One region of the Rhizobium hidalgonense genome, then DNA from elsewhere that is predicted to be linked to it. Evidence: riboswitches for the same ligand, from Rfam matches in the RefSeq annotation. Region 1 holds a riboswitch; each other region holds the start of a gene.

What was found. Region 1 has a riboswitch for thiamine pyrophosphate ahead of thiC (phosphomethylpyrimidine synthase ThiC). Riboswitches for the same ligand answer to the same signal wherever they lie in the genome.
Region 2: linked by a shared signal. The riboswitch ahead of FFM81_RS01490 (YkoF family thiamine/hydroxymethylpyrimidine-binding protein) and the one ahead of thiC (phosphomethylpyrimidine synthase ThiC) in region 1 are both predicted to bind thiamine pyrophosphate.
Region 3: linked by a shared signal. The riboswitch ahead of thiM (hydroxyethylthiazole kinase) and the one ahead of thiC (phosphomethylpyrimidine synthase ThiC) in region 1 are both predicted to bind thiamine pyrophosphate.
Region 4: linked by a shared signal. The riboswitch ahead of FFM81_RS32505 (phosphomethylpyrimidine synthase ThiC) and the one ahead of thiC (phosphomethylpyrimidine synthase ThiC) in region 1 are both predicted to bind thiamine pyrophosphate.

The regions. Positions count from the first base shown of each region.
Region 1 is NZ_CP054030.1:45,920-53,470, reverse strand. It holds one part of gene FFM81_RS31435 (IS3-like element ISRle4 family transposase) at 1-56, opposite strand, end outside; one part of gene FFM81_RS31435 (IS3-like element ISRle4 family transposase) at 56-305, opposite strand; gene FFM81_RS31430 (thiamine phosphate synthase) at 663-1,283, opposite strand; gene FFM81_RS31425 (thiazole synthase) at 1,280-2,053, opposite strand; gene thiS (sulfur carrier protein ThiS) at 2,057-2,254, opposite strand; gene thiO (glycine oxidase ThiO) at 2,251-3,225, opposite strand; gene thiC (phosphomethylpyrimidine synthase ThiC) at 3,227-5,053, opposite strand; TPP riboswitch at 5,146-5,257, opposite strand; gene FFM81_RS31405 (helix-turn-helix domain-containing protein) at 5,877-6,110, shown strand; gene FFM81_RS31400 (hypothetical protein) at 6,547-6,840, shown strand; gene FFM81_RS31395 (hypothetical protein) at 6,862-7,014, shown strand; gene FFM81_RS31390 (aminotransferase class V-fold PLP-dependent enzyme) at 7,191-7,551, opposite strand, start outside.
Region 2 is NZ_CP054027.1:314,076-321,626, reverse strand. It holds gene FFM81_RS01510 (LysR family transcriptional regulator) at 1-771, opposite strand, end outside; gene FFM81_RS01505 (ArsR/SmtB family transcription factor) at 943-1,284, opposite strand; gene FFM81_RS01500 (SDR family NAD(P)-dependent oxidoreductase) at 1,388-2,158, opposite strand; gene soxR (redox-sensitive transcriptional activator SoxR) at 2,393-2,857, opposite strand; TPP riboswitch at 3,120-3,233, shown strand; partial or broken gene FFM81_RS01490 (YkoF family thiamine/hydroxymethylpyrimidine-binding protein) at 3,224-3,349, shown strand; gene FFM81_RS01485 (ABC transporter permease) at 3,365-4,165, shown strand; gene FFM81_RS01480 (ABC transporter ATP-binding protein) at 4,162-4,974, shown strand; gene FFM81_RS01475 (ABC transporter substrate-binding protein) at 5,039-6,049, shown strand; gene FFM81_RS01470 (acyltransferase family protein) at 6,315-7,535, shown strand.
Region 3 is NZ_CP054029.1:92,702-100,252, reverse strand. It holds gene FFM81_RS29335 (invasion associated locus B family protein) at 1-610, opposite strand, end outside; TPP riboswitch at 1,293-1,389, shown strand; gene thiM (hydroxyethylthiazole kinase) at 1,440-2,243, shown strand; gene thiE (thiamine phosphate synthase) at 2,240-2,875, shown strand; gene thiD (bifunctional hydroxymethylpyrimidine kinase/phosphomethylpyrimidine kinase) at 2,872-3,705, shown strand; gene FFM81_RS29315 (GNAT family N-acetyltransferase) at 3,905-4,387, shown strand; gene FFM81_RS29310 (glycoside hydrolase family 3 N-terminal domain-containing protein) at 4,404-5,426, shown strand; gene FFM81_RS29305 (ABC transporter substrate-binding protein) at 5,470-7,116, shown strand; gene FFM81_RS29300 (ABC transporter permease) at 7,172-7,551, shown strand, end outside.
Region 4 is NZ_CP054030.1:268,309-275,859, forward strand. It holds gene FFM81_RS32475 (CrpP-related protein) at 317-574, shown strand; gene FFM81_RS32480 (hypothetical protein) at 616-879, opposite strand; gene FFM81_RS32485 (helix-turn-helix domain-containing protein) at 866-1,099, opposite strand; gene FFM81_RS32495 (hypothetical protein) at 3,013-3,723, shown strand; one part of gene FFM81_RS32500 (IS3-like element ISRle4 family transposase) at 3,901-4,841, opposite strand; one part of gene FFM81_RS32500 (IS3-like element ISRle4 family transposase) at 4,841-5,090, opposite strand; TPP riboswitch at 5,221-5,332, shown strand; partial or broken gene FFM81_RS32505 (phosphomethylpyrimidine synthase ThiC) at 5,425-5,919, shown strand; gene FFM81_RS32510 (ParB/RepB/Spo0J family partition protein) at 5,855-7,513, opposite strand.

The DNA.
Region 1 (7,551 bases):
CATCAGATGCGCAACAGCTTTCCGCTTGGCCGCGGGCGTCACCACTTCTTTCCCAAAAGGTCTTTCAAGGCAGCATTGTCGAGCATCGCATCCGCCAGAAGCCGCTTCAGCTTCGTGTTCTCGTCCTCAAGCGTCTTCAGCCGCTTGGCCTCGGACACCTCCATGCCGCCGAACTTGGCCTTCCATTTATAGATGCTGGCATCGCTAACGCCATGCTTGCGGCAAAGCTCCGAGACCGGCGTGCCTGCCTCGTGCTCCTTCAATATGCCGATGATCTGTTCGTCTGTGAAACGATTGCGCTTCATCCTCTGGTCCTCTCAAATGGGCCAGAGCTTACTTCAAAATGGATTATTTCAACGGGGCAAGGTCAGTGTCTCCGCTAAGTTTCTATTGCGGAAACAAATTATTATGCCGAGCTTTCCATCCTGAATTACCGGAAATCTCGGGCTTTAGGGAATGGGCTCGGCATAGTGTCGGGCTCGGGATAGGTGCCCGACCTTCATATCGATACGCTGAAGGTGAAGAGCCGGAATTTTCATTGATATTCAGTTTGAAAAAGCGGATCGTTGGATCGAAGCCGTTCAAGGCGACGGATTTAAAGCGATGCCACTACCTTGACGACCCGTAGGTTCTACTATCCATTACCCAGGTTTCCTGGCGGCTTACTGAAGATTGTGGGTTCGCGCCTGCGCTGTGGCGATGATCCATTGCTTTGTTCTAAGTTCCGGATTTTCATGCCGCATCACGTCGGTCACGACGGCGACGCTATCCGCCCCGTGAGCAAGGACGCCTTCGATCCGTTCGACATTCAACCCGCCGATGGCGACGAGAGGCAGGTCGCCGATGCGCGATTTCCATTCGCTCAGCCGCGTCAGCCCTTGCGGCGGCCATTTCATCTGCTTGAGGATCGTCGTGTAGACCGGGCCGAGTGCGATATAATCAGGCCTTGCTGCCAGTGCGATTTCCAGCTCGCGTTCGTCATGCGTTGAGACGCCAAGCTTCAGGCCACTCGCTCGTATCGCGTCGAGGTCCGCTGTCGCAAGGTCCTCCTGGCCGAGATGGACGAAGCCGCAACCTTCCTCGATCGCAAGCCGCCAATAGTCGTTGACGATCAGCTGACATTGATGTTTAGCGCAGACTGCTACTGCGCGACGAATCTCGGCGCATAGTTCAGTCCTCGGACGATCCTTGATGCGCAACTGCACCAGCTTGACGCCAAGCGGTACCAGCCGGGCAATCCACTCGGCGCTGTCCACGATCAGGTAGAACGGATCGAGCTTCATGTGAACACCGCCTTTCCGATCACCGGCGTAGAGGGTACGGCCATGTCGCGCGGCTCCATCAGGCCGGCTTTAAAGGCTTGATTGCCGGCGGCGATTGCCGCGGCAAATGCGCCTGCCATCGCCGCGGGATCTCCGGCGCCAGCAACGGCGGTGTTGAGCAGAACCGCATCGAAACCGAGCTCCATCACCGCAGTTGCGTGCGACGGCCGACCGATGCCGGCATCGACGATCAGCGACACGTCAGGGAAATGCGCCCGCATTGCCCTGAGCGCTGTCGGATTGAGCGGCCCGGCGGCACTGCCGATCGGTGCGCACCAAGGCATCAGCACCTTGCAGCCGGCCTCCAGCAGTCGTTCGGCCACGACCAAATCGTCGGTCGTGTACGGGAAGACTTCGAAACCTTCGCCGACGAGAATGCGAGCCGCCTCGACGAGACCGAAAACATCCGGCTGTAACGTATCATGGTTGCCGATGACCTCGAGCTTGATCCAGTCGGTGGCGAACAGCTCGCGGGCCATCTTTGCGGTCAGCACGGCTTCCGCGACGCTGTGGCAACCTGCAGTGTTGGGAAGGATACGAACGCCGAGCGCGCGGATCATCTCGAAGAAGGCTCCCCCACTGCGGCCGCCAGACATCTCACGGCGAAGCGAGACGGTGACGATTTCCGTCGCCGATTGCCTGACGGCCTCGGAGAGGACGGCAGGAGAGGGATATCGCGCTGTGCCGAGCAGCAGACGGGAGTTTATTTCGGCGCCATAAAGCGTCAGCATCCATCAGCCTCCCTGCATCGGCGACAGGATTTCGATCCTGTCATTGTCGCTGAGCGAACGATCGAACCGGTCTTCGCGATGGACCAGCTCACCGTTGACGGCTGTCGCCAGCCAGTCACCCTCGTATTCCATCAGGACCAAAAGCTCCGACAGCGTGTCAGCCGCGACATCCTGGTTCTCGCCATTAACGATCACTTTCATGAGGCGTTCCTTCCCGTAGTGTGTTGGTTGTAGACAAGTTCAACGGCCTCGGCCGCCATAGCTGGCGCGAGCAGAAAACCGTGTCGGTAGAGGCCGTTGAGCGAGATCACCTTTCCCTGACGGCTTGCGCGGGGAAGATTGTCCGGAAAGGCTGGGCGGATTCCGACACCCGTTTCGATTATAGTTGCATCGGCAAAGGCCGGAAATAGCGTGTATGCAGCGTTGAGCAGTTCCATCAGTGAACGGGCGACAATAGGCCCGTCGAATTCCGTCTCGATCATCGTCGCGCCGACCATGAACAGACCGTCTCCGCGCGGGACGATGTAGACGGGGAAACGCGGATGGAGCAGGCGGACCGGCCGGGAGAGATCCACGTCAAAGCTTCTAAGGTAAAGCATTTCGCCACGGACGCCGCGTAACTCCTCGGCCTCACCAATGCGCGCAGCGCCCGTGCAATCGACGACACTGTCGAAGCTCTCCTCATGCGAGCTCTCGCCCACGAAGGTGACCCCCTGAGCCGTCAGCTTGGTGCGCAGCAGACTCAAAACTCGCCGGGGATCGAGATGGGCTTCGCGGCGAAAGAACAGCCCGTGCCGGAACCGCCCGCCAAGTGAGGGTTCCAGCGCCGCAATCGCCGGCTCTTCCAGCCATTCATAACCCGTCGTGCGGCAGGCAAAGCGTCGCAGTTCACCAAGATCGCGGGCCGAGGCGACCACGAGCGTTCCGTTGCGTCGCACCTCTCCCGGCACCATTGCCTCCCATTTGTCGGCGGCGGTGAGACCGCGCATGAGTACCGCGTCATCAGCACTCTCCCGCTCGCACCAGGGCGCCAACATTCCGCCCGCGAGCCACGAAGCAGCACGCAGGAAACCGTCATATGGATCCAGCACGGTGACCTCGGCATCTCGAGCGCGCAGTTCATACGCCACCGTCAGGCCGGCAACGCCGGCCCCTTTGACAAGCACACGCATCTCATTCGCCCGAATGCTGCAGGGTTTCTATCGGCATATAGAGGTCGCCGCCCTCGCGATAACGCGCTGCCATCGCATCCAGACCCTCCTTCTGCGCTTCGACGCGGATATCGTGCGAGATGCGCATCGAGCAGAATTTCGGGCCGCACATGGAGCAGAAATGCGCCACCTTATGGGCTTCCTTCGGCAACGTCTCGTCGTGGAAGCTGCGGGCGGTTTCCGGGTCCAGCGAGAGGTTGAACTGATCCTCCCAGCGGAATTCGAAACGGGCACGCGAGAGCGCGTCATCGCGCAGCTGTGCTGCCGGATGCCCCTTGGCGAGATCGGCGGCATGGGCCGCGATCTTGTAGGTGATGACACCTACCTTCACGTCGTTGCGGTCCGGCAGGCCGAGATGTTCCTTGGGCGTCACGTAGCAGAGCATGGCGGTGCCGAACCAGCCGATCATCGCAGCCCCGATGCCGGACGTGATGTGGTCGTAGCCCGGCGCGATATCGGTAGTTAACGGTCCGAGTGTATAAAAGGGCGCCTCGCCGCAGACCGCGAGCTGCTTGTCCATGTTTTCCTTGATCTTGTGCATCGGCACATGGCCGGGACCTTCGATCATCACCTGGCAGTCTTTCGCCCATGCGATCTTTGTCAGCTCTCCCAGTGTTTCCAGCTCGGCGAACTGCGCCGCATCATTCGCGTCAGCGATCGAGCCGGGGCGCAGGCCATCGCCGAGCGAGAAGGAGACGTCATAGGCGCGGCAGATGTCGCAGATCTCATCGAAATGCTCGTAGAGGAAGCTTTCGCGGTGATGATGGAGACACCACTTCGCCATGATCGAGCCGCCGCGCGAGACAATGCCGGTGACGCGGTTGACAGTGAGCGGGATGTAGTGAAGCCGCACGCCGGCATGGATGGTGAAATAGTCGACGCCCTGTTCGGCCTGTTCGATCAGCGTGTCACGATACACCTCCCAGGTCAGGTTCTCGGCAATGCCCTCGACCTTCTCCAGCGCCTGATAGAGCGGCACGGTACCGATCGGCACCGGCGAATTGCGGATGATCCATTCGCGGATGTTGTGGATGTTGCGGCCGGTGGAGAGATCCATGACCGTGTCAGCGCCCCAGCGGGTCGCCCAGACCATTTTCTCAACCTCCTCCGCCATCGATGAGGTGACGGCCGAGTTGCCGATATTGGCGTTGATCTTCACCAGAAAATTGCGACCGATGATCATCGGTTCGGCTTCCGGATGGTTGATGTTGGCGGGGATGATCGCCCGACCCGCCGCCACTTCCTGCCGGACGAATTCCGCCGTCACATGGTCCGGAATTTGGGCGCCGAAACTTTCGCCGCTGCGGACCATGGCTCCGGCCCTCGCTTTGCGGCCGAGATTTTCGCGGATGGCGATGAACTCCATTTCCGGCGTGATGATACCGGCGCGCGCATAGGCGAACTGGGTGACGGCCTTGCCGTCCTTTGCGCGCAGCGGCTGGCGTAGCGCGGGGAATTCGGGCGTCAGCCTTTCGCCGCTGGCAAAGCCGTTGTCTTCGGGACGGACATGACGGCCCTGATAGGCCTCGACGTCGCCGCGGGCGAGAACCCAGTCACGTCGCAGTGAGGGCAGCCCTTGTTCGATGCGGATCTCGGTGCCCTCGATCGTATAGGGGCCGGAGGAGTCGTAGACGACGACGGGCGGCTCGCCCGATGTCGGATGCAGGCTGATTTCGCGCATCGGCACGCAAATGTCGGGATGGACGTCCCCCCGAATGTAGATCTTCCTGGATGCCGGCAAGGGGCCGGTGGTGACGGATGGGGTGATATTCTTTGCGGCGATATTCATGGTTTGAGGCTCCAAGTTTTCGATTGGAGACCCAGTCCTCAGCCGGAATGATGAAAAGACGCCGGCACGGATTCGACGCGTGAATCCACTGCCTTCGAGCGCTTGCACCGTCCCTACGCCAGTATGAACTGGATCAGGTTCAACGGGTCACTGCGCGCGATAGCAGTATCTCAGCCCCTTGCCGGGACCCCCCTGGTGAATGCGAAAAAGGGTAGAGGCTTGCCGAGGGAGCTGTCAAGCGACAACTGCAATGGCGTAGGGACAGGTTACACACAGGCTATCGTGCGTGGAGCCCGCGATCAAACGAATGGAATACCGGCAGCAAGATTTTACTTTCCTACCATCTTTCGATGCCGTGATGGTTCACACCTGTTGAAGCCTATGTACCCGAGCCGTCCTTTGCTGGCGTCGAATTCATGTCGTCCATGATATCCTCGGTCGGCTCGCCGATCTGATTTGCAAGCGTTCGACTGAGACGGCGCTTCCATCCCGACATATGGAAACCTGATAGATGTTGATTTCAAAGAAGGCACGCGAAGCTGCTCGTCTTCAGTCCAAGCCCTGTACTCGATTACGGCGATCAATGTCGATTGCAGCAAGACGTCACTCTACTAGCGGGCGCCAATGATGATCGCAGGGAAAGGTTGACCCCCGGAGGCAAGGGTCGTCCACTCCTTCACCACGTTAGACCTGTACTCCATCGCACAAACTGCTAAAAAGAGCGCCCGCGGAAATCGGAGAAATCCACCCCTGCCGGACGCGGTCGGTAGCGGTGGAACTAGAAACCTTTTGTTTTCCGGCCGCCAGAAGGAAGCTTAAAGACATGAACATGGCCTCGAAGATTGCGAAATCCCCTGCTGTCCCATCCATCGGCGCCCTGCTTGCAGAGGCTCGCCAGGCTCGCGGCTATTCTTTGGACGACCTCGCAGAAACCACCGGTCTGACCGTGGCCGAGGTGACAGCTCTTGAGAACGACGCGGATTTTGACGCCTCAAGGATACGAAGGACCGCGGCCGCTCTAGGAGTTAGGCAAAATCTGAAGCACGCGTCGCGCTGAACTCGTACGCAGCTGACCTAAGGAGGGCGCCTGCAGCAACTCACCGGGTACAGGACGCGCTTAGTGGGAAGCCCTTCAACGCCCCTAAGGTTTATAGGGCCATCCAGGCTTCAGACTCAGTCGGGCTGGACGCTTCCGCCTAGTTGGCTGGCCCGAATGAATTGGCTAGCGCCTGAGTCATTCGTCGCGCCCTTGCTGTGTAGAGACAGCTTGCCGACTGCGATTGGTGTCGCGATCATCGTGGCACGGTGATCAATCAGCGATCTCACGATTTTATTCTTCCAGCAATCGCAACACTGGCGGCGCGCCATATGCGCGGAATTATCAAAAGGCATTCTCGAGGGGAAGCAGCGAACATATATTCGCGGCGGCCAATCCTGTTCGTAAACGCTGTTCCGGTCCCACGTTGTTCTTGCCGCACTAATCTGTGATGGGATTGGCGGCACTGGTCAACAACGAGCTGTACAGGGACCTGTACACGCCCACGAGCCTTGCCAGACTTGCTGTTGCGGGCCAGTCGAAGCAACGGTGGGGGCCGGCATTGCATTGGGGAATCAGCGTGAACGCCAAGGCTCAGCAAAAGATGATCGTCATCCGCGCAATTCTCACGGTGATCTGCTTCGCAGGCGGTTTCGTTGTTCCTCTTCTCTTCCTTCTGGCTGCCTTCTTCGCCTCGACGATTTACAACATCGTGGATCCGAAGCCGGACCCTCCGGTCGACGCCTGGTAGGCTCGGCGTTGGACGGCGACATTGGAAGATCCGGATCGGAAGAGCTACTTCCTGCCGTTCTGTGAATCACCGGCCGAAGAAGCGTTTCTCGAAGCGAGGATCGCGGATTACAAGTTGCTGCCGCGCAGTGGCGTGCTGTTCGGCTCGGGTCTCTTATTGAACCTGCAGGTCTAGCACAAGCCGTATCGGCTAGACTTTCTTGCGAACGAATGGCTGCTGATCGACAATCGATTTCGTTGTATCGACGCCACTTCTTGCTGCCCAGGATCACCGGAATCATCTTGGTTGGCCGGAATGCGGCAAAAGCAGCATGCGCACTGTCGAAGTGCCGCCTTCGAGCGAGTGGCGGGTTACGCATTGGCTCGGGATGTTGCTCCCCGTAGGACCTCGGAGACCAGCGCGAGCTCATCGTCATTGCTGTAGTAGTGAGGCGAAAAACGGATGGCGTCGTTCCTGACGCTGCATTTCACGTCGGCAGCATCCAAGTCTGCAAACAGTACGCTGGTGGCCACCTTTGGATTCTTCAGCAGGATGATGCCCGACTGGGATTCTTCCGGCCAATCACTCATGATTTCGTACCCTGCGGATTTAGCCTGCCTCCGAATCCGCGCTCCGAGTTCCATAACATAGCTCTCGATCTTCTCCATGCCGATGGAATCGATCTCTTCAAGTCTCTTGGCCAATCCGAAGATGCCTGCGCCGTTCTCGGTG
Region 2 (7,551 bases), on a different replicon from region 1:
CGGGATCATCCGGATTTCCACCGGAAAACCAAAGGATTTCGCGACGTTGCGCGGCATGATGCTCGCCCAGCGTCCGGTCCTGACATGCGAAAACAGCACGATCATCGAATTGGACTCGAGCGTCGGATGGACCGTGGCGCCCGCTTCCGTCAGATGCCGGTTGATGATGCGGCGGTTCTGCATGTCGGCGGTCAATAGACAAAGCCGAAGATCACCGACTTCCTTCCAGGTCACATTGTCGCGATCGGACAGCGGGCTGCCTGCAGCGGTGATCAGATGATAGCGCTCGGCATAGAGCGGAACGCTGGTGACACGGCCGAGCGGCTCGTTTTCGAGATAGGTGATGCCGGCATCGATTTCGAGGTTTTCCAGCATGCTCAGCACCTGCAGCGAATTGCGCGAGACGATCGAAAAGGTGACGCCGGGATGCCGTTCCTGAAAGGGCGTGGTGATGCGCGAAAGCATGGCGAGCGCCGTCGGAATGGCGGCAAGGCGAATGTGGCCGGAAAGGCCGCGGCGGGCGGCGCGCATTTCCTCGCGCATGGTTCGGGCATCGCCGACGATGCGCCGGGCCCATTCCAGCACGCGCTGCCCCTCCGGCGTCAGCCCCTGGAACCGCGAGCCGCGCTGCACCAGCATGACCCCCAATTGATCTTCGAGCTGCCGGATGGCGGCCGACAGCGTTGGTTGCGAGATCCCGCACTCCTCGGCGGCGCGGCCGAAATGCTTTTCATTGGCGAGGGTGATGAAGAATTCCAGCTTGTCGATCATCCGGTCTCCCGCGACATTTCGCGTCCGGCCTCATCTTCGACGTAGCAGCCGTGCTCCGCAAGGGCGGTCGCTGAAGCGCGTCGCGATCTTTCAGATTCGCTTGTCGCACTTTTAAATGTTTTTTCGCGTGTCGTTATCTCAAAACCGCCGCTCACTTTTGCGCGGCGGGTTTCAATAGCTTTCGACAATCGGAAAAAGCTCGAACAGTGATTCGAGGAAGGCAAGCACGCTGACATTGCCGATACTGTAATAAACCAGCCTGCCCTGGCGGCGCGTATTGACCAGGCCTTCGAGCCTCAAACGCGCAAGCTGCTGCGAAACCATCGCCTGCTGTATGCCGAGAATATTTTCGATTTCACCGACCGTCCGCTCCTGTTTCGCCAGTATGCAGAGGATCAGAAGGCGGGTGTGATGCGCCAAAGCCTTCAGCAGATCGCTCGCTTCATGGGCTTTTCCAGCGAGTATGTGCAAGTCCTGGCCGGTCATCCCCGGCTCCGGTTTAGGCAACGGCATTCGATATCTCGGAAGGGAGAAAGTGTAGTCAATCAGCACAATAGCATATTCGCACAAGCGAATTGGTCAATAGCGATGAAATGCCAAAAAAGGTCCAAACAAATCAGCAGATAAGCTGTCCGCCATTGATCTCGATCACCTGGCCGGTAATGTATCCCGATAGTAAGGGAGCCGCCAGGAACAGATAGGCGGGAGCGCAATCCTCCGCCGTGCCGAGCCGCTGCAGGGGGATGGATTTCCGGGTTTGCTCCAGCTTTTCTCGGGAGGAATAGCGCTCGTGGAAATCCGTCTCGATCGTTCCCGGCGAGACGCAGTTGACGCGGATGCCATCCGGGGCAAGCTCGCGGGCAAGCGCCTTGGAATAGGTCGCAACGAAGGCTTTCGAGGCCGAATAGATCGAGGAGCCGGGGCTGCCGCCGGTCAGCGCCGAGATCGATACGGTGTTGACGACGGCAGCACCCTCGGCCGCCTTCAATGCCGGCAGCAATGCGCGCGTCAGCGCCACCACCGACGTCTGGTTCAACCGTATGACCGCCTCGTACTCCGCGTCGGTCAGCGTGGCAGCGGGAAAACGGCCAAGCATGGTGCCGGCATTGTTGACGAGCACATCGACCCTGTCGAAGAAACCGAGAACATCTTCGGCAAATTGCGCCGCCCCGCCGGCGGCGGAGAAATCGGCATGCAGCAGCAGCGCCCGTCTTTCCGATTCAGCCGTCAGCAGGAAATCCGGCAGGTCCCGCCCCGGCTTGCGCCCGGTATGGACGATCACCTTGGCACCGCAATCCAGGAACTGCCGAGCGACTTCGAGGCCGATGCCGCGGCCGGCGCCGGTGACGACGACATTGCGATTTTCGAACAGTCTGGGATGAAACACGAAGCCGTCCTCTTAGAGCATGACGCCGAAAAGTGTGAGCGGTTTTCGGACGACGTCATGCTCTGGCTCTAGAATTTGGAACAGGATTCAGATTTGAGGCCGACACGGCCTAAAATCATCCTGTTCTAGCGGCCAGTGCCGCCGGTTGCAGCACTCGCCCTTAACATATGAGCGCGCCGGCCGAAAGAAAGGAGCGTATCGATCTTTCCGCGGGAGCTCGTCTAAACCCCTTGCTTAGCTTTCGGTCTCCAGCAGCCGCGCCCCCGGCCCTTCCTTGCCGAGCCGGTCGCCGGGATTGCGCAGCGGACAGCTATCGACCGACAGGCAACCGCAGCCGATGCAGCCGGTCAGGCGGTCGCGCAGCAGGCTGAGCCGGCTTATTCGCGCGTCGAGATCGTCCTTCCAGCGCGCCGACAGCGTCTGCCAATCGGCGGCCGTCGGCGTGCGCCCCTGCGGCAGAGATTCGAACGCCGCCTGGATTTCGGCAAGCGGAATGCCAACCCGCTGCGCCACCTTGATGATCCCGAGCCGGCGAAGCACATCACGCCCATAACGGCGCTGGTTGCCGCGGGTGCGAATGCTCGAGACCAACCCCCTGGTCTCGTAAAAATGCAGCGCCGAGACCGCAATGCCGCTGCGTTCCGCCACCTCGCCGACCGTCAGCAGCTTGCCGAGCGGAGTTGCAGGAATCCTATCCATTGCCTCTTGACCTCAATATTGGTTGAGGTTTTATATCTCTTGCTCCAGCAATCGTAAAGCCCAATCGGGCGCTCGCACCTTATGCCGATATTGCCGCCTGAGGCAGCAAGCTGTCGTCCCGTTCCCGGCAGGTACGGGACCGCCGAGGACCACCCGAGCGGGATCCCGCTCGGGTGTTTCCCTGACATTGGGTCCCTTCCGACCACGCGGACCGGTTGGCAATTTTGCGGTTGCCGGAAGAAAAGCCGGGTGATAGTTTCCGCCGAAATAACAGGGGAGCTCCGTATCGCCGGGGCTGAGATGTGAGGCGCAAACCTCTGGACCCTTCAAAGCTGATCTGGGTAATGCCAGCGGAGCGAGGTTCAGATGGTCTCAGGCGCACAAGTGTCACTCTATCCGATGTCCGGCAATTTCGTCGGCATCATCCGCGATGCCGTCACGGCGCCCGATCCCTATCGCGACCGGCTGCGCATCGAGACCGACCATATATCCTGAAATCGAGCGCTGATGACACCGTCGCAACCTTCCCGCCTCGCCGCGCTCGGCGCCGCTCTCACCCGGGGCATACCCGCCTTGCTCGCAGGCTGCGCCTTTTTGGCGGCATGGGAACTCTATGTCGATCTTTCCGGGATCAAACCGTCCATCCTGCCGGCGCCTTCGCGCATCGTCACCCAGGGCTGGCTGAACCGCGAGGCGTTGATCGCAAATACCTGGCCGACGCTCGGCGCCACACTCGGCGGCTTCGCGCTGTCGCTGGCCTTCGCCTTCGTCGCATCGATCCTGATGGATTTCATGCCCTTCATGCGCCGGGCATTGCTGCCGATCTTCATCGCCAGCCAGACCCTGCCGCTAGTGGCGATCGCACCGCTCGTCGTCCTCTGGTTCGGTTTCGGCCTCCTACCGAAGATTCTGCTGGTGGCGCTCGTTACCTTCTTCCCGCTGCTCGTCGCCCTGCTGCAGGGCTATGAATCGACCGACCGCGACATCGCCGAATTGCTGCATTCGATGAAGGCGAGCCGCTGGCGCATTTTCCGCCTGGCACGGCTTCCCTCCGCGCTGCCCTATTTCTTCGCCGGCCTGAGGATCTCGATCACCTATGCCGTCGTCGGCGCGATATTTGCCGAATATGCCGGCGCCGCCCGCGGCCTCGGCATCTACATTCTCAACGCCAAGAACAATTTCCGTCCCGATCTCGTGCTCGCCGCCGTCCTCGTCAGCGCCGTGCTCACCCTCTGCCTGTTCGGGCTGACGCTATTGATCCAGCGCCTGCTGATGCCCTGGCAACCATCCGGGGAGCGGCGCCGATGAGCGACAGAATGGTTGAACTGCGCAATATCTCGAAATCCTTCGACGGCATGCAGGTGCTGGGCGATATTTCGCTCAACGTCGCAGACGGCGAATTCGTCTCGATCGTCGGCCCGTCCGGCTCCGGAAAATCGACGGTGCTGCGACTGCTGACGCAGGCACTTCGTCCCGATTCCGGCGCACTGCTTTTCAACGGCACGCCACTGGAACAGGCACCGCATGCCTTCGCCTTCATGCCACAGCGCGATGCGCTGATGCCCTGGCGCCGGATCATCGACAATGCGGCACTTGGCCTCGAGGTGCGGGGCATGGGCCGACGGGCTGCCCGCAATGTTGTGGCGCCCCTGTTCGAAAGCTTCGGTCTTGCCGGCTTCGAACACCATTATCCCTCCGAACTGTCAGGCGGCATGCGCCAGCGCGCCGCCCTGCTGCGCACCGTCGTCCAGACCCAGGACATGCTGCTGCTCGACGAACCGTTCGGCGCGCTCGACGCGCTGACGCGCACGCAGATCCAGGAATGGCTGCAGGGCATGTGGACGGAACACCGCTGGACGGCGCTGCTGATCACCCATGATGTTCGCGAGGCCGTGTTCCTCTCGGACCGCATCTACGTGCTTTCGGCCCGCCCGGCGCGTATCATCCGTGAATTCCGCGTTCCCCTGCCCCGCCCGAGAAGCCTTGCCGATCTCGGCTCGCCGGCGGCCCAGGCGATCGAAACCGAAATCCTGCAAACCCTGCTTCATCCGCTGGAACAGGATGATTTTAGGCCGATCGGCCTAAAATCGGAATCCTGTTCGAATTTAAAGAGTTAGAGCATGATGCCGAAAACAGCTCACGCATTTCGGCACCATGCTCGAGAGACCTGAGGAGGTCACAATGCTGCTTCTCACCCGTCGCCAGACGATCTTCGCCGCCATCGCGGCAAGCCTTGTCGGCCGGCCTGCCTTCGCCCAGTCGGCGCCCGCAAAGGCTCGCATCGCACTCGACTGGACGCCCAACACCAACCATATCGGCATCTATGTCGCCAAGGCGAAGGGCTTTTATGCCGCGGCTGGCCTCGATGTCGAAATTCTTCCCTTTGCCGATACCAGCGCCGGAACGCTGGTATCGAACGGTGTCGCTGATTTCGGTATCAGCAGCGAGATCGAGGCGATCACGCAGCGCGCCGCCGGCGGCGACGTGAAAATGGTCTACGGCGTCGTCCAGACCGAAACAGCGCGGCTGATCTTCAAGGGCGGACGCGACGACATCAAGAGCCCCAGGGACCTCGACGGCAAGACCTATGGCGGCTTCGGCGGCACGTGGGAAAGCGCGTTGGTCTCTGCGATGATCCGCAATGATGGCGGCAAAGGCGAGGTCAAGACTGTCACCCTCGGCACCTCCGCTTACGAGGCGCTGGACAACGGCTCGATCGACTTCACCCTGGAGATCTATACCTGGGAAGGCGTTGCTGCCGAATTGGAAAACAGGAAGATTGCCCGGTTCCACTATTCCGACTATGGCATTCCAGACGAGCAGACCACGGTCATCGTTTCCAGCGATACCTATCTCTCGGCCAATCGGGACAATGCCCGCGCCTTCATTCAGGCGACGCGAAAAGGTTATGCCTATTCCATCGATCATCCCGACGAAGCCTGCGCGCTGCTGATATCAGAGAGCAACGGCGCGCTGATGAATACCGAATTGGTGAAAGCTTCGCAGACGGCACTGATCGAAGGACACTTTTTGAAGTCCGAGGCCGGTGTGATCGGCACCCTCGATCCGACAAAGGCCGATGCGATCGGCGGCTTCCTGGTCGAGAACGGCATTCTGGTCGATGCGAATGGCGCCGCACTCAAGGACAAGCCGGACTTTTCGACCTTTTATACCAACGAACTGCTGGACTGAGCTCAGCCCCGACCTTGCCCGCCGCGGCGTTCCACGGCAAAGTCCTCGGGCACTGCATGATTTCTTAAATCGGAATCGGTATAAGAAAAATGATGCAGCATTCAAAGTGTTACAGCGCCTTTGCGCATCGCTAGAGCAATCCCAGGAAAAGCGCGACGTGGTTTTCCGTCCGGGATTGCGTAAAAACAAAGGGTAGAGCGGTTCGGCGCTTCCGTGAGAACTTGAACCGCTCTAGGACCGCGCGGCGCTGTAAGGCGAGGACAAGATGCGACAACAGGAGCGACTGGCCGGAGCCGACTTTCTGCGCGCAACGGCCTGTCTTCTGGTGCTTGCCCATCATCTGACGCTCCGGCTGGATATGCGCAGAATTCCCGACGAATTGGGGCCGGCCGCAAACATCCTCCGCTTCGGCAATTTTGGCGTCGCCATCTTCTTCGTGCTCAGCGGCTTTCTTCTTGCCCATCCCTTCTGGCGCGCGCTCGACGCGGGCGGCAACATGCCGAGCCTTGGCCATTACACGATCCGCAGAGCGGCGCGCATCGCACCGGGCTTCTGGGTGGCCGCAACCGTCAGCTTCGCCCTCAGCCTGACGCTGCTTGCCCTACCGCTGACGCCGGAGTTGACACTTCGCTACGTCTCCGGGCTGATGTTCATGAGCCAGTGGCATTGGCGCACATTGTTTCCCGTCGAAGCCGACGGGCCGCTGTGGTCCATTCCCTTCGAGGTCACCAGCTATGTGCTCCTGCCGATCTGCTTTCTCCTGCTGTTTCGTTTGCCTCTTCTCAGGCGGCATCCACTGCTTGCCCGCGTCGCCTGGCTTTGCGTCATCGCAGGCGTACTCCTCGTCCATCTGCTGATCCTCACCGTCTTTCCGCTGGACGACATCGGACGCGGCTGGGATTACGGCCTCCAGGGCGGGGCGAAGGAGTGGATGCCGAGATTTAATCCGATCGGCTTCTTTTCCATCTTCGCCCTCGGCGCGTTCGCCGCCGGCGTCGAGGGCATGCTGAGAAGACGGTCCACCTTCTGGTTCGATGCTGCAGCGCTGCTGGCCCTTGCCGTTGCCGGCTACCGCCTCGCCATATCGCTCGGCGGCACCCCTGAAGCTTACGGCTGGCTCGGCATGCCCTATGGCTTTCCGGTCTTTCCCCTGGCGATCGCAACGGCGCTGGTTTCGCTCTGTCATTCACAGCACCTGGGCAGGCTGCTCGACAATGCGCCCGTCCGCTACATCGCCAAGATCTCCTTCGGCATCTATATCTGGCAGGAGATCATCCTGATATCGATCCAGAGGCTCGACCCCGGCTCGTTCGGCGTGTCCACGGAAAATGTCGTCACCGGCTGGCTGCAGTCCTGCGGACTGGCGGCCACACTGGTCCTTCTCGTCGCCAGCCTCAGCTACCACCTGCTGGAGAGACCGGCGATCGACCTCGGCAACCGCCTGACATTCAACCCATCCAATCGGGCTACTCCTTTCAAAGTATAAATTTCCGACCATTTCA
Region 3 (7,551 bases), on a different replicon from region 1:
CGGCGATGGACTGGAGTTCGTCGAGGGCCGGTTTCAGCCCTTTCAGCGAGAAACGGATATTGACGTCCTGGCCGTTCATCAGCCGCACCAGCCCTTCGGCACTCGCGCCCTTTTTCAGCGCCGCGGCCGTCTTGGTATCCAGCGCCAACTGCGCCCAGCATCCGGTCTGGTTGCAGTTTCGGTAATCGAGCCTGGCGACGGGCTTGCCGTCCGCCTTGATCGACAGGCCCGAGGGCAGGAAGACGTTGAGCGGCAGAAGGGCAGTCAGCACCAGCGGCGGCTTGCCCTTGTCGGCCTTGCCTTGGGAGCCGGCCGGCAATGCTGAAATCGCCAGCGTCAGGATATTGACCGGCTTGCCGTCCTTGGCGACTTGCGCGACCTGTGCGACCTCGCAGGCCTCGGTGCCTTCAGCACCGGTGCAGCGATAATACCAGTCGTCGAATTTCTGTGATCTTATTGTCGGCGCCGATTGGGCCGGCGCCTGCACCTGTTCTTGATCCGCTGGAACGGCAGACTGCGCAAAAGACGGATTGGCACAAACAATATATATCAAAGCCGGGGCGATCGTCCGGAGGCCCCGCTTCATGCCGCTTTTCGAAAAGTATCTCATTTAAAATGCAACTTCAGGAAGATTTTATTCACGTGGCCAGTCATATCGCTACAATCCGCACCTCGGTCAACCTTAACGTGTCAGCACGGTAAAGTTTGCGTTAGGTATTTACTTCGCGTTCTGGGAGATTCCGTCCAGTCTGCCCGAGACCCCACTCTCGACGACATCGCCCGCCGATTCCAAAATTAGAATGAAACCGAGTGGCGAGGCATAGGAGACGACACGCAACTTACGCGAAGCTGGCCATCAGCTCGTTCTCATTGAAAATCAGGCGCATAGGCGGACGGGATGAATAATTCCGCGCTATCGGAAATCCATAGGATTTTGCGGAAGATGAGCCGCACTCATTTTGAAGAAGAGACGTTCCCAGGCGCTGGGATCATTTCCAATACTGCGCGCAAATACAGAGATGTATTTTAGAAATTCATTGCACCACCGGTTGCTATTGTTGTTCTTTCGTAAAAAGAGAGCACAACCGAATGGCGAAACGGTAATGCCGGCGTTGCTCGGAATGGAATCCGCCGATAACATTCGGGAAAATCATGTTAGCCGCGAATCGGCGATGCTGATCCTTCCTCTCTCGTGAAAGGCCGAGTTGCAGGGAACGATTTCACGCGCGGCGCAGCCGCAGGACTGTCATTTTCGAGATGACATCCGCCCCGTTCTCTGCGAAAAAGAACGTGATGAGAGACAGGGGCGTTCGTCGGAAGACGGGCTGAGAAGCACCCTTCGAACCTGAACCGGATAATGCCGGCGGAGGGAGTCGCTCGGGGTCGCGGTTTTGCCCGCACGAATTGCCCCGTGCCCGCCCCCGCCTGAAAGGGGCCACATGCAGACCAGGACCACGCCAGGAGCCATGCTGAAGGCGATGCGCGACAAGCCGCCGCTCGTTCAGTGCATCACCAATTACGTCGCGATGAATGTCGCCGCCAATGTTCTCCTGGCCGCCGGCGCCTCGCCGGCGATGGTGCATGCGGCCGAGGAAGCCGGCGAATTCGCCGGTATCGCCAATGCGCTGACCATCAATATCGGCACGCTGTCGACGCAATGGATCGACGGCATGCGGGCGGCGGCGAAGGCGGCGACCTCCGCCGGCAAACCCTGGGTGCTCGATCCGGTCGCCCATTATGCCACGGCGTTCCGCCGCGATGCGGTCGCCAGTCTGCTGGCACTCAAGCCGTCGATCATCCGCGGCAATGCTTCGGAGATCATCGCCCTTGCCGGCGGCGAGAGCCGCGGCCAGGGCGTCGACAGCCGCGACCCGGTCGAGCAGGCCGAAGGTTCGGCGCGATGGCTGGCTGAGCGGCAGCAGGCAGTGGTTGCCGTGACCGGCGCTGTCGATTTCGTCACCGACGGTCAGCAGGCAGTGCGCATAACGGGCGGCTCGGCCCTGATGCCGCAGGTCACTGCGCTCGGCTGCTCGCTCACCTGCCTGGTCGGCGCCTTTGCTGCGACCGCACCGGACGATCTGTTCGGCGCGACGGTCGCAGCGCTTGCAACCTTCGCCATCGCCGGCGAGGAGGCAGCGCTCGGTGCCGCCGGGCCCGGCTCCTTCGCCTGGCGCTTCCTCGATGCGCTCAACGCGCTCGACGCCGAAACACTCGACGCCAGAGCAAGGATATCGGCCGCATGAAGCATTTCGATCTTTCGCTCTATCTCGTCCTCGATCCCGAACTCTGTGCCGGGATCGGCATGGTCGAGACCGCCCGCCTTGCCGTTGCCGGCGGCGCGACGATGGTGCAGTTGCGCGACAAACGGGCCGGTACCACCGCGATGGTTGAGACCGGCCGCGCCTTGAAACAGGCGCTCGATGGCACCGGCGCCCTGCTGATCGTCAACGACGATGTCGAGGCGGCAATCGCCATCGGTGCCGACGGGTTGCATATCGGCCAGGAGGATATGGATGCGTTGACGGCGCGGGGGATGATCGGCCCCGAGATGATCCTTGGCCTGTCGGTCGAGACCGAAGCGCTTGCCGCTGCCGTCGATCCCAGCCTGGTCGATTATACCGGCGTCGGACCGGTCTTTGCGACGCCGACCAAGGCCGACCACAAGCAGCCGATCGGTTTTGACGGTCTGGCGAGGCTGGTGACTGCCTCGCCGGTGCCGTCGGTGGCGATCGGCGGCCTCAAGGCGGAGCATGTGGCCGAAGTCTTTGCCGCCGGCGCCAAGGGGCTTGCCGTGGTCTCAGCGATCGCAGGCACGCCGGACCCAGAAGCGGCGACACGCCGCATCGCCGCAGAAGTCCGAAAGGCCCGCGCATGATCCGCAACGTCCTCTCCATCGCCGGCTCCGACCCCTCGGGCGGCGCCGGCATCCAGGCCGATCTCAAGGCCTTTTCCGCCCGCGGCGTCTACGGCATGGCGGTGCTGACGGCGCTGACGGCGCAGAACACCCAGGGTGTCAGCGGGGTGCATCTGGTGCCGCCGCAATTCGTCGCCGACCAGATCAATGCCGTCTTTGCCGATGTACGCGTCGATGCCGTCAAGATCGGCATGATCGCCAATGCCGGCATCGCCGAGGCCGTCGCCGCAGCCCTTTCCGCCTCTCTGGCTGCAGCACCGGCCGACCGGCGCGCCATCCCTGTCGTCATCGACCCGGTGATGATTGCCAAGGGCGGCGCCGCCCTGCTCGCGCCCGAAGCGGTCGACGTGCTGACCCGCCGGCTGCTGCCGCTTGCCACCCTTCTCACCCCGAACCTGCCTGAGGCCGCCGCCCTGCTGCATCAGCCGGTCGCAACCGACCGCGCCGAGATGGCGGCGCAGGCCGAGCAACTGCGTGCGCTCGGCCCCGCCGCGGTGCTGGTCAAGGGCGGCCATCTCGACAGCGACGAGAGTCCCGACGTGCTGGCCACCGCCGGCGGTCTGCACTGGTTCGAAGCTTTGCGCGTGCCGACCAAGAACACCCATGGCACCGGCTGCACTCTGTCGAGCGCGCTGGCCGCCGAACTCGCCAAGGGCGCCCCGGTGCAGGAGGCCGTCGCCATCGCCAAGGATTACCTCGCCGCCGCGGTCGCCGCCGCCGGAACCCTCACCGTCGGCTCCGGCCATGGCCCGGTGCAGCATTTTCATGCGCTTTGGAAAGACAGCGAGTGAGCCGACCTTCTTAACAGCTTCACAAATATCATGACTGCGCTCAAGAACGGCCCGGCCTCCCCGGGCCGTTTTGCGTTCCCCTATCGGCCCAGCAGCCCCATTCAAAAAATCCCTGTTGACAAGCCCGGCGAGATAGCCAAGTCTATCTCATTAAAAGGGTATACATTCCGCAATAACGGAATAAAAGGAGGGATGACAGGTGCCAGACCTGCTTGTGAGCCTATATTCCACGGAACTCGCCGACCTGAAACAGAAAGCCGCTGATGCCGGCATCTCTGTCCGCCCAGCCCTCCCCCCGGAACTGCATCTCGTCACCGGCTGGGTGCGCGAACGCTTCAGCCAGAATTGGGCAAGCGAGGTCACCGTCGCCTTCTCCCGTCAGCCCGTTGCCTGCCTGATATCAGTCGAAGGCGGCAGGCTGCTTGGTTTTGCCTGCTACGACACCACCGCACGGGGTTTCTTCGGCCCAACCGGCGTCGATCCCGAAATGCGCGGCAGGGGTATCGGGCTCGCGCTGTTTTCCGCCTGCCTGCAGACGATGAAGGCGCTCGGCCATGCCTATGCATTCATCGGTGATGCCGGCCCGGTCGATTTTTACGCCAAGACCGCAGGCGCAATCACCATCCCTGCCCCCGACAGGGGCATCTACGAAGGCATGCTGCGAAGCACGCCGATCATCTGATCCCGGAGTTACAGAATTGTCCTCGACCCCACTCGCCCTTTTCGTCGGCCTGCCGAACCCTGCCATTTCGGATGATGAATTCGCCCTGTTCCGCGAGACCAATCCGCTCGGCCTCTTCGTCGGCCGCCGCAATCAGCGCGAGCCGGAGCAGACGAAGCGGCTGATCGAACGTTTCCGCGAGGCCGTCGGCCGCGACGACGCGCCCGTCTTCACCGACCAGGAGGGCGGCCGCGTCCAGCATCTCGACGCCGGCCCCTGGCCGCTCTTCCGCAGCTTCGGCCAGTTTGCCGAACTTGCCCGCCGCGATTTCGATCTCGGCAAAAAGGCACTGCGCCTTTCCTCCCAGGCCATGGGCGCGATGATGACGGAACTCGGCCTTTCCAGTGGCTGCTCGCCCGTTCTCGACCTCGTCTTCGAGACGACGAGCGCGGTCATCGGCGCCCGCTCTTTCGGCCCTGATCCCGATTTCATCGCTGCCCTCGGCCGCGAGGTGGTCGACGGCCTGCTCGAGACCGGCAACATGCCCGTGATGAAACACATTCCCGGCCATGGCCGCGCGACACTCGACTCCCATAAGGAGCGGCCGGTCGTCGATGCCAGCCGCGAGACGCTCACCGCCACCGATTTCAAGCCCTTTGTCGCGCTGAAGGACACGCCCTGGGCGATGGTCGCCCACGTCGTCTACTCGGCCTATGACGCGGAACTGCCGGCGTCGATCTCGCCTGTCATGTACAACGTGATCCGCAACGACATGGGTTATGAGGGCGTGCTGATCTCCGACTGCATCTTCATGGAATCGCTGCAGGGCACGCTGCCGGAACGCGTCAGACAGGTGCTCGACGCCGGCTTCGATATCGCCCTCCACAGCCACGGCGACATCCCCGAAAGCGAAGCCGCCGCCAAGGCCGCCCGGCCGCTGACAGAAGCCGCGCTGAAGCGCATCGCCGCCGGTAAAGCCCGCCTCGGTAATCTCAAGATCGACATCCACACCGCCCACGCCGAGGTCGAAAGCATGTTTGCAAGCGCGCCGGTCTCCTGACCGGCAGATTATTTTTCACCGCATAAGAAAAGGGGAATAGAACATGAAAAAATATCTTCTTGCCGCCGCAGCCCTGACGCTGTTTTCGGGATCTGCCCTGGCGCAGACGGTCCTGACCGCGAATATCGAACCGGCGACCACCTGGGTCCGCAACTTCAACCCGTTCAACCAGACCTCGGCGCGCCAGTCGACGCTCGACTTCATCTACGAGCCGCTTGTTATTTTCAACCGCTTCGACAGCAACAAGCCGGTCTATCGCCTGGCGGAAAGCTTCAAGCTCTCCGACGACCTGAAGAGCATCGATTTCAAGCTGCGGCCGAACCTGAAATGGTCCGACGGCAAGCCGCTGACGGCAGCCGACGTCAAGTTCACCTATGATTACCTGAAGAAGTTCCCGGCGCTCGACTTCGTCAGCATCTGGAGCTTCATCACCGACGTCAAGGCCGTCGACGGCCAGACGGTGCGCTTCACGCTCGCCAATCCGAGCTCGCTCGCCGCCGAGCAGATCTCGCAACTGCCGATCGTACCGGAACATGCCTGGAAGGACGTCGCCGATCCCGTCACTTTCGCCAACGAGAACCCGGTCGGCAGCGGACCGCTGACGGAGGTGCCGCGCTTCACCGGCCAGACCTACGATCAGTGCCGCAACCCGAACTACTGGGATAATGAGCACCTGAAGGTCGACTGCATGCGCTTTCCGCAGCTTGCCGACAACAACCAGATGCTGACGGCAACGGCCGACGGCACGCTCGACTGGGGCGTCTCCTTCATTCCCGATATCGACAATGTCTATGTCTCCAAGGACCCGGCGCATTTCCACTATTGGTATTCGCCAAGCAGCATGGTCGCCTTCCTGTTCAACCTGGAAACAGCGAACGAGAACAACAAGAAGGCCTTCAACGACCTGAAGTTCCGCCGCGCCGTCTCAATGGCGCTCGACCGCAAGACGATGATCGACGTCGCCGGCTACGGCTATCCAACGCTGAACGAAGACCCCGGCCTGATGGGCGAGCTTTACAAGAGCTGGGCCGACCCATCTGTTAAGGCCGACTTCGGCAAGTTCGCAACCTACGACGCCGATGCCGCCAAGACTCTGCTCGACGAGGCCGGCTATAAGGACAAGGATGGCGACGGGTTCCGCGATAATCCCGACGGCAGCAAGATCTCCTTCTCGATCATCGTTCCGAGCGCCTGGACCGACTGGATCGATACCGTCAATCTTGCCGTCGAAGGCATGCAGGCGGTTGGCATCGACGCCAAGATCGAAACGCCTGAAGAAGCCGTCTGGACCGGCAACCTCATCAACGGCACCTTCGATGCGGCGATCAACAGCCTGCCGGCCTCGGCCTCGCCCTATTACCCCTATAAGCGCGCCTTCAGCGCTTCGGACAAGGGCAAGACCCGCTTCACCGCGCAGCGCTGGTTCAATCCTGATGTCGAGAAGCTTGTCACCGAGTTCACCCAGACCGCGGATCTTGCCAAGCAGAAGGATGCGATGAACAAGGCACAGCGCATCGTCGCCGAAAACATGCCGATGATGCCGGTGTTCAACAATCCGAATTGGTATCAGTACAACACCAAGCGCTTCACCGGCTGGTCGACCAAGGAAAACCCCTTCGTCAATCCGTCGATCTCGCGGACCAATCCGGCACGCCTCTTGAACCTGCTGGCTCTCGAGCCGGTCAAGTAAAGCATTTTGATACCGGGGGCGGTGCCAGCGCCGCTCCCGTTACGACGGAGTCCCCATGGCTTTCCTGCTTCGCCGCCTGGTCTTCTACATGGCAGCCTTCATCGCGGCAGCGACGATCAATTTCTTCCTGCCCCGCCTGATGCCGGGCGATCCGGTGCAGATCATGTTCTCGAGCGCCGGCACCGAATTGCCGCCGGAAAGCCTGCAGGCGCTGAAGCTCACTTTCGGTTTCGTCGATGGCCCGCTCTGGCAGCAATACTTCACCTATCTCGGCAGTATCTTCACCGGCGATCTTGGCCGCTCGATCAAGTATTTCCCGCTGCCGGTCGCCTCGGTTCTCGGCCATGCCCTCGTCTGGACCGTCGCCCTGATGGGAACCGCGACGATCGTCAGCTTCACGCTCGGCACCTTCCTCGGCATCGTCGCCGCCTGGCG
Region 4 (7,551 bases), 220 kb from region 1:
AGCTGTCAACGTCGACAGCAGTGGTATGACAATGATGCCATTCGCATATGCCACGGCTCGAAACTCACAGCCTCGCCGCGATGCATCGGAAGCACATGATACTGTGATGTGCAGCATGGCTGGGAGGTGGTCCGACGAACATATAGCTGCGACGGGGGGTGTGGAGCGATATGAGCGCGGTGATGAACGAGCCTGGGATGCATGTCGCGGACAGACCTTGCACTCGAAAACTGTCCCAAATTAACCCATTAATATGCATTCGCTTGCATGCGCGGGCCGCGATGCTACCGTCGCCGACATCGCGGGGGAATCGCGGATGACAATTGAAGAGCTGATCGATATACAGGAAGTAGGCTCAAGGGCACGGGTGCTCGGCCTGAAGGCTCACGAAAACCCATACCTCGCCGCCCATAGGATGCCTACTGGTGATGCCAGTGCCCTTGGGGATTGGCTTGCGCGTCACGACGCGTGGAAGTTCGGTTGGGAAGCGGAGGACGCTAGCCGCGAAGGTAGCATTGCCGCGCACTTCAAGAAGTTGATCTCGACTGCAAAACAACGGGCGCCCGATGCCTAGCGTTATTGACGGTGGTTAGCTAGCGATGAGCTGGGTCCCCGTCACAGCGAAGGATCCGTATCAGGAGCACGCTGGACTTCAGGTGAATACCAAACTTGCGACTCCACGTTAAACTTCAGGCGCTCAGCAATAAGATCCGGCCCAGCTGGCTGGACGAGCACGTCCAGCCGTATTTGATTACCCCTGATAATGCGCCGGAGTTGAACAGCATGCGATTGAAGCGCGACCCGTGAGTTGCTGCACCGATCTTCCTTGAAGAGGTGCAGTCCTGGAAGAAGCTGTTCAACGATTTCAGCGCGGCGCATCGCATATCTTTCCTAGAATCCCTAGAGCGGATGCCGTCCTTCGGATCCTCGACGCGTCGAAATCCGCGTCATTCTCCAGAGCTGCCACCTCTGCCACAGTCAGACCAGTAGTTTCTGCAACGTCATCCAGCGAATAGCCGCGAGCCAGGCGAGCTTCTCCAAGCAGAGCACCAACGGACGGGGCAACTTGGGATTTCGTAACATTCGAGACCATGTTCATGTCGTTTAAGGCTCCTTTTGGCGGCCGGAAAACGTGCATCCGTTTTTTAGTTCCACCACTGCCGACCGCGTCCAGCAACGGACAGTTTCTTCGAAATCCGCGGGCGCTCTTTCTATCAGTTTGTGCGACGGAGTATAGGTCTGACGCGATGAAGGACGGACAACCCTTGCATGGCAGCCGACGAGAGGTGACCCGCTCCCAACTGCGGCGCAAACTCGCGACGGCCGACAAACAGCTTCCTATCTTGCACGAGCGTTCGCGCGGTGGGAAGCTCATGGGGAGTGATGCACCGATCATTCCGACGCGGAGAGCAATGGACAAACATTCGAGGATTGCCTCGGCGCGAAACGCTCATGGCGCGCAGGTTTGGCCAGAGGGTATGAGAAATCTCTCGGGCTCTGTTGATCGGCCGTCGTCTCGAAGAGATCGCCGGAGAACGGCGCGTCGAGATCAAGCGCGGCCTGAGCTCAAGGCCCCTTCATCGTCTTGGCACCTTACTGGTTTTGTCGAACTTCGAGCGCCCAGAGAGAGAATTCGAGAGCAAACCCAGCATTGTGTGGCATTCCCGCCTCACCTCTTGAAGACGAAGTCCTTGACGTTCGCAAACTTGACGAGCTGAAAGGGAACGCAGATCTTCTTTTCGACTTTTTCGCCCATTGGCAGGCTTGAGTGCGGTATCGAGCGAGCCTTGCCCTGGCGGGCGGAATCCTGGAAAATGGTAACGTCGAGATCGCGGGCCTGCGTAGCATCGGCGCGCCCGACGACGATGACTTGGTCAAAATCCTTGCCGGTCTTTGAAACGTCTGATCACGCCGTGGCTGGATTGCGGCAGACGGCTTTCGGGCGTGCCCAGTCAAGCATGCGGTAGAACGGCTCAACCAATGGCGACTTCGGTCTGCTGACCTGGCCCGCAGGCGCCGCCCGATGATGGCCTTGTATCGCCCAACGTTTCGACCAGCAAGAGTTTTCCTTAGCGGTTCGAGAGCTGCCATTTCACCCAGGCCCCAAAGCCATGAAGTCAATATGTGTACCTATGTGTGCAACGTTATATTATATAACTTACGAATTGTTGGGCTAATATGTACCTCTGTTCCGAGCTATGAAAGATATACTATAAAATATATCGGGCTCATCTGTTGCGTTGCTGATGGTTTTCATGAACTGTCCTGGTTGGGAGGTACGATAGTGCACCACAGCCGGCGACATCATCGTCGGGAGGCTTGCACAAGGAGCACGATGACATGGGTCAAAAAAACCAATCAGACAAGCGCCTTGGCTACTCGCATCTGCGGTTGGCAACCATCGACGGCGTGTCGCTGCCTGGTCTGCAATTGTCACTCGACCGGCAGGAGGGCTCTGGGTCGACGAAGAAGACCTTTTTCCAACAATGGCTCCTGGATTTTGCTTTCGGTTGCGAGCTATTTTATCCGATCCAGCTATATGAACATCTCGCAACGAGCGAGGGCGACGACAAGGGCGCTGAACCTTTAAGTGAGAGTTACGAGTATAGAGTTGGGAGAATTCGGACCGGCCGCCACGTTCCTCATTTGGAATCCACGTCTCTCGGGTTTCCATATTCCAGAATGGAAGCACCGGCTCAGTCGCCGACGCTTGCAAACTCGAGCAACAGGTCGGCGAGGGGATGGAGGATATCATGGAAAACATGGATGCGACGCAAGCAAAGGACGGCTCGGGCACACAGATTTCAACAGGTGCGAACCAGCACGGCAGGAACATCGAAAGATGGTAAGAATGTCTTCGGGAACCTGACCGTTATACGGTGCACGCAAGCCGCAGTTCAAATCCTGCTGCCGTTATCATATACGCTGACAATGCTCGCTCACCAGCAAAAATCAAGGAAATTTGACCCGCAAGGTTCGCCCAATTATACTGCAGAAAGGATTTCATTCTCCATGTCATTATGTTCTGCGAAATGCATTCGCATAGCCGCACTTGCAGCGGCCGCCATCGTGCTGGGCACCCAGATCGCAATCGCGCAAGAACCGTCTATAGGGTCTCAGTGGCTGAACACGCCGGCATCTCGAGTGGGAGCGCTTGCGGTCCTCCAGACCTTGAATGCCAATCTCCTGAGTAACGCCAGTGCTACGTTGACCCTTGACCGCTGGTGCGCCGCGCATAAGCTCGCACCGGAAGGGTCCAAGATCGTAGCTCAGCGTGTGGGCGGGCAAGGCAAACCGGCCGATGAGCACATCCGTGAACTTCTGACCGTCGGCCCCGGTGAGCTTATCGCTTATCGCCGCGTGCGCCTGGTCTGCGGAGACCGCGTCTTGTCCGAAGCCGACAACTGGTATGTACCTGCGAAATTAACTGCTGAGATGAATCAGGTGTTGAATACCAGCGATATCGCGTTTGGCAGAGCCGTTCAGGCTCTCAATTTCACTCGCACAAACCTGTCTGCCAAGTTGCTCTGGTCCCCTCTATCCGAAGGCTGGGACATGGACGGCTTAATAGCGCATGAAACAAGTTCCCTTAGCCTGCCGCCGTTCCTGCTCGAACATCGCGCCGTACTGAAGCTTCGAGACGGCACGCCGTTTAGCACCTTGGTCGAAAGCTACACGGACAAAGTACTAGACTTTCCAGTTCCGCGCCTGCTTTCTCAATAGCGCTTCGGTATCTCGGTACAATTGGCGAACTACTCGGAATAAATCGATTGCCACGGCATGCGATAAGTGCGCTTGTCTTGTGGAAGCGTGCCGGCCGGACGATTGCCCTTGTCCGTCGTTTGATCGCGGGCTCCACGCACGATAGCCTGAGTGTCACCTTGACCTTGCCCCCAAGTTTTATCCAGTCTTGAGTTCGCTCCAGCGGTTTTTGGTTGCTGTTGTTGGTTCGGTAGCGGCGGGTTGCGGTGCGGAGCCATTTCGGCTGCGCAGCACCGCATCACGTCGCGGGTTGAGTGTCTGAGCGAATTCGGCCGGTGTCAGCCAGCCAAGGCCTGAATGCGGGCGTTGATCGTTGTAATCGCTACGCCAGTTTGAAAGCGCAGACCGGGCGTGAGCAAGCGACGAGAACAGAGTTTCATTCAAGAACTCGTCTCGCAGCCGCCCGTTGAAGCTTTCGATAAAAGCGTTCTGGATCGGTTTTCCAGGCGCGATGTAATGCCAGTCAACCTTGGTCCGGTCCGCCCATTGCAGGATCGCGTTGCTGGTGAACTCGCTGCCGTTGTCGCTGACGATCATCCTCGGCTTGCCGCGCTCCTCGATAATCCGGTCAAGCTCCCGTGCGACGCGAAGACCGGAAAGCGATGTATCGGCGACGAGCGCCAGGCACTCCCTCGTGCAATCATCGACGACGGTCAGAATCCGCAACCTGCGCCCATCGGTGAACTGATCCGACACGAAGTCTAGCGACCAACGATCATTGGCCACCATCGGCACCAGCATCGGCGCTCGCGTGCCTATCGCTCGCTTGCGACCGCCGCGCTTGCGCACTGTCAGTTTCTCCTCCCGATAGAGCCGGAAGAGCCTCTTGTGGTTCACGAGGTGACCCTCCCGCCGGAGCAGCACATGAATGCGTCGATATCCGAAGCGGCGACGTTCATGCGCCAACGCCTTCATTCGCTCGCGAAGCTCATGATCATTGTCGCGCCTGTTCTCGTAACGGGCCGTCATTCGGCAAAAACCAATGGCTTTACACGCCCGCCGTTCGCTCATCTCATGATGGCTCATCAGATGCGCGACAGCTTTCCGCTTGGCCGCGGGCGTCACCACTTCTTTCCCAAAAGGTCTTTCAAGGCAGCATTGTCGAGCATCGCATCCGCCAGGAGCCGCTTCAGCTTCGTGTTCTCGTCCTCAAGCGTCTTCAGCCGCTTGGCCTCGGACACCTCCATGCCGCCGAACTTGGCCTTCCATTTATAGATGCTAGCATCGCTGACGCCATGCTTGCGGCAAAGCTCCGAGACCGGCGTGCCTGCCTCGTGCTCCTTCAATATGCCGATGATCTGTTCGTCTGTGAAACGATTGCGCTTCATCCTCTGGTCCTCTCAAATGGGCCAGAGCTTACTTCAAAATGGATTATTTCAACGGGGCAAGGTCAACCTGCATCCCCAAGCCATTGCAGTTGTCGCTTGACAGCTCCTTCGGCAAGCCTCTACCCTTTTTCGCATTCACCAGGGGGGTCCCGGCAAGGGGCTGAGATACTGCTATCGCGCGCAGTGACCCGTTGAACCTGATCCAGTTCATACTGGCGTAGGGACGGTGCAAGCGCTCGAAGGCAGTGGATTCACGCGTCGAATCCGTGCCGGCGTCTTTTCATCATTCCGGCTGAGGACTGGGTCTCCAATCGAAAACTTGGAGCCTCAAACCATGAATATCGCCGCAAAGAATATCACCCCATCCGTCACCACCGGCCCCTTGCCGGCATCCAGGAAGATCTACATTCGGGGGGACGTCCATCCCGACATTAGCGTGCCGATGCGCGAAATCAGCCTGCATCCGACATCGGGCGAGCCGCCCGTCGTCGTCTACGACTCGTCCGGCCCCTATACGATCGAGGGCACCGAGATCCGCATCGAACAAGGGCTGCCCTCACTGCGACGTGACTGGGTTCTCGCCCGCGGCGACGTCGAGGCCTATCAGGGCCGTCATGTCCGTCCCGAAGACAACGGCTTTGCCAGCGGCGAAAGGCTGACGCCCGAATTCCCCGCGCTACGCCAGCCGCTGCGCGCAAAGGACGGCAAGGCCGTCACCCAGTTCGCCTATGCGCGCGCCGGTATCATCACGCCGGAAATGGAGTTCATCGCCATCCGCGAAAATCTCGGCCGCAAAGCGAGGGCCGGAGCCATGGTCCGCAGCGGCGAACGTTGACCGACTTTGCGGCGGCATAGGCGAGCAAATCGAGAAGCGTTGCGGTCGGCTGCTCCAGGCACCATTCCCAAAGATCGTGGGGATTGCCGGGAATGGTGTGGCCGTAATTCTCCCTGAGATCGTCCATCGTCACGATGCCCTTGCAGGCTGCCGGGTTCTTGATGCTGGTTTCGAGCTTTTCGCTCGTAAGTTTCACCTCAAGGCACGTTTCGTCTGTGCTGCCGTAAGGATGGAACAGGCTCGCAAGCATTGCGTGAACTACGGCGGCAAGGGCGACGTCCGGATTCTGCGCAAGCTCGGCGCGGATGGCGGCGGTCTTCTGTGCCGTCAATTCCTGAGCGAATGCAGCCGAGAGCGAGAAGGACGGTTCAGGCTGCGTCTCAGGCCGAGGGCGAACGGGTTCGCTGCTCTCGTCCGTACCTTCGGCCGGCTCGTCCTGCTCCTCGGGCCGGATCAATCCGCGCTCAACCGACAGCTTGCCGTGATAGTCCATCAGGACGTAGCAACCGGCCTTGGCGACGTCTTCGAGATCATAGATTTCACCTCTGTCGGCAAGCGCCGCCATTTTGGCCTGAATGGATTCGGCGCGGGGTTCGGCCTCGTCGTCGGCAACACCTGCCTCGATCAATTCCGCAAGCTCGGCATATTCTCCCTCTAGCCGGTCCAGTTCGGCCTGCTGCTCATCGGTCATGGGGACGTCCTTGGGATAGACCCGCGACATGTAATGCGCTTCCTGCGGAAGTTCGCTGACGCATTCCACCCATTTCCAGCCATCGGCACGAAGCTTTTCCGCATCTGCTTCAAGCTTCTCCACCACAAGCCTTTTGACAAGGGCGACATCGAGGGCGTAGCCGCTGTTTTGTTCATCGAAGAGGTCGCGTTTGACCGCTCCCCCTGAGGTTTCGTAGACGTCGATCCCGCCGATGAACCTGATGCGCTTGTCGGTGGCTTTCATGGCCTCCGACTGCAATGCGGACTTGATCGACCGGCTATCGCGGTTCCAGGACGGCAGGCCGTTCCAGACCTCCACTTGTTTTACGTGATCGTCGGACACGGTGAATGCGGAAAGCTGGTGGAAGCTCATTTCCTCGTTGCGGAAAAGGTTGAGCAATACAGGCGAGACACGAGCGAGCGCCAGACGCTTGCGCACCATGGTTTCGGTCGTGCCGAAGCGAGCGGCGATATCCTCGACCGGCTTTCCGCCGTCGGCCAGGACGCGGAACGCCTCGTATTCATCAACCGGGTGCATTGCCTCACGGCTGGTGTTTTCGATCCGGCTAATTTCGGTCGCATCGGCCCCGCTGCGCTCCTTGCATTCGACGGGGTAATCCTTGGCGATTTCACCGGCCTCGGCCAAAAGGTTGAGGGCGGCGAGCCGGCGACCGCCTGCGGTCACGAAGAAGCGTCCTCGCTTGTCACCCTTGCGGACGACGATGTTTTGCAAAATCCGGTAGCCATCGGCGCGGATGGTCGCGGCCATTTCCGCAATGCCTTCCTTGCTGTAGGTCTTGCGGACATTTTTGGGGTCGGCGTACAGCTTGTTCAGAGGGACGAAAAAGGTCTCGGTTGCGGCTTGGGTATCGGTCATGGTCTGTCTGCTGGGTTTGCGTTTCCCGAAGGGAAAGC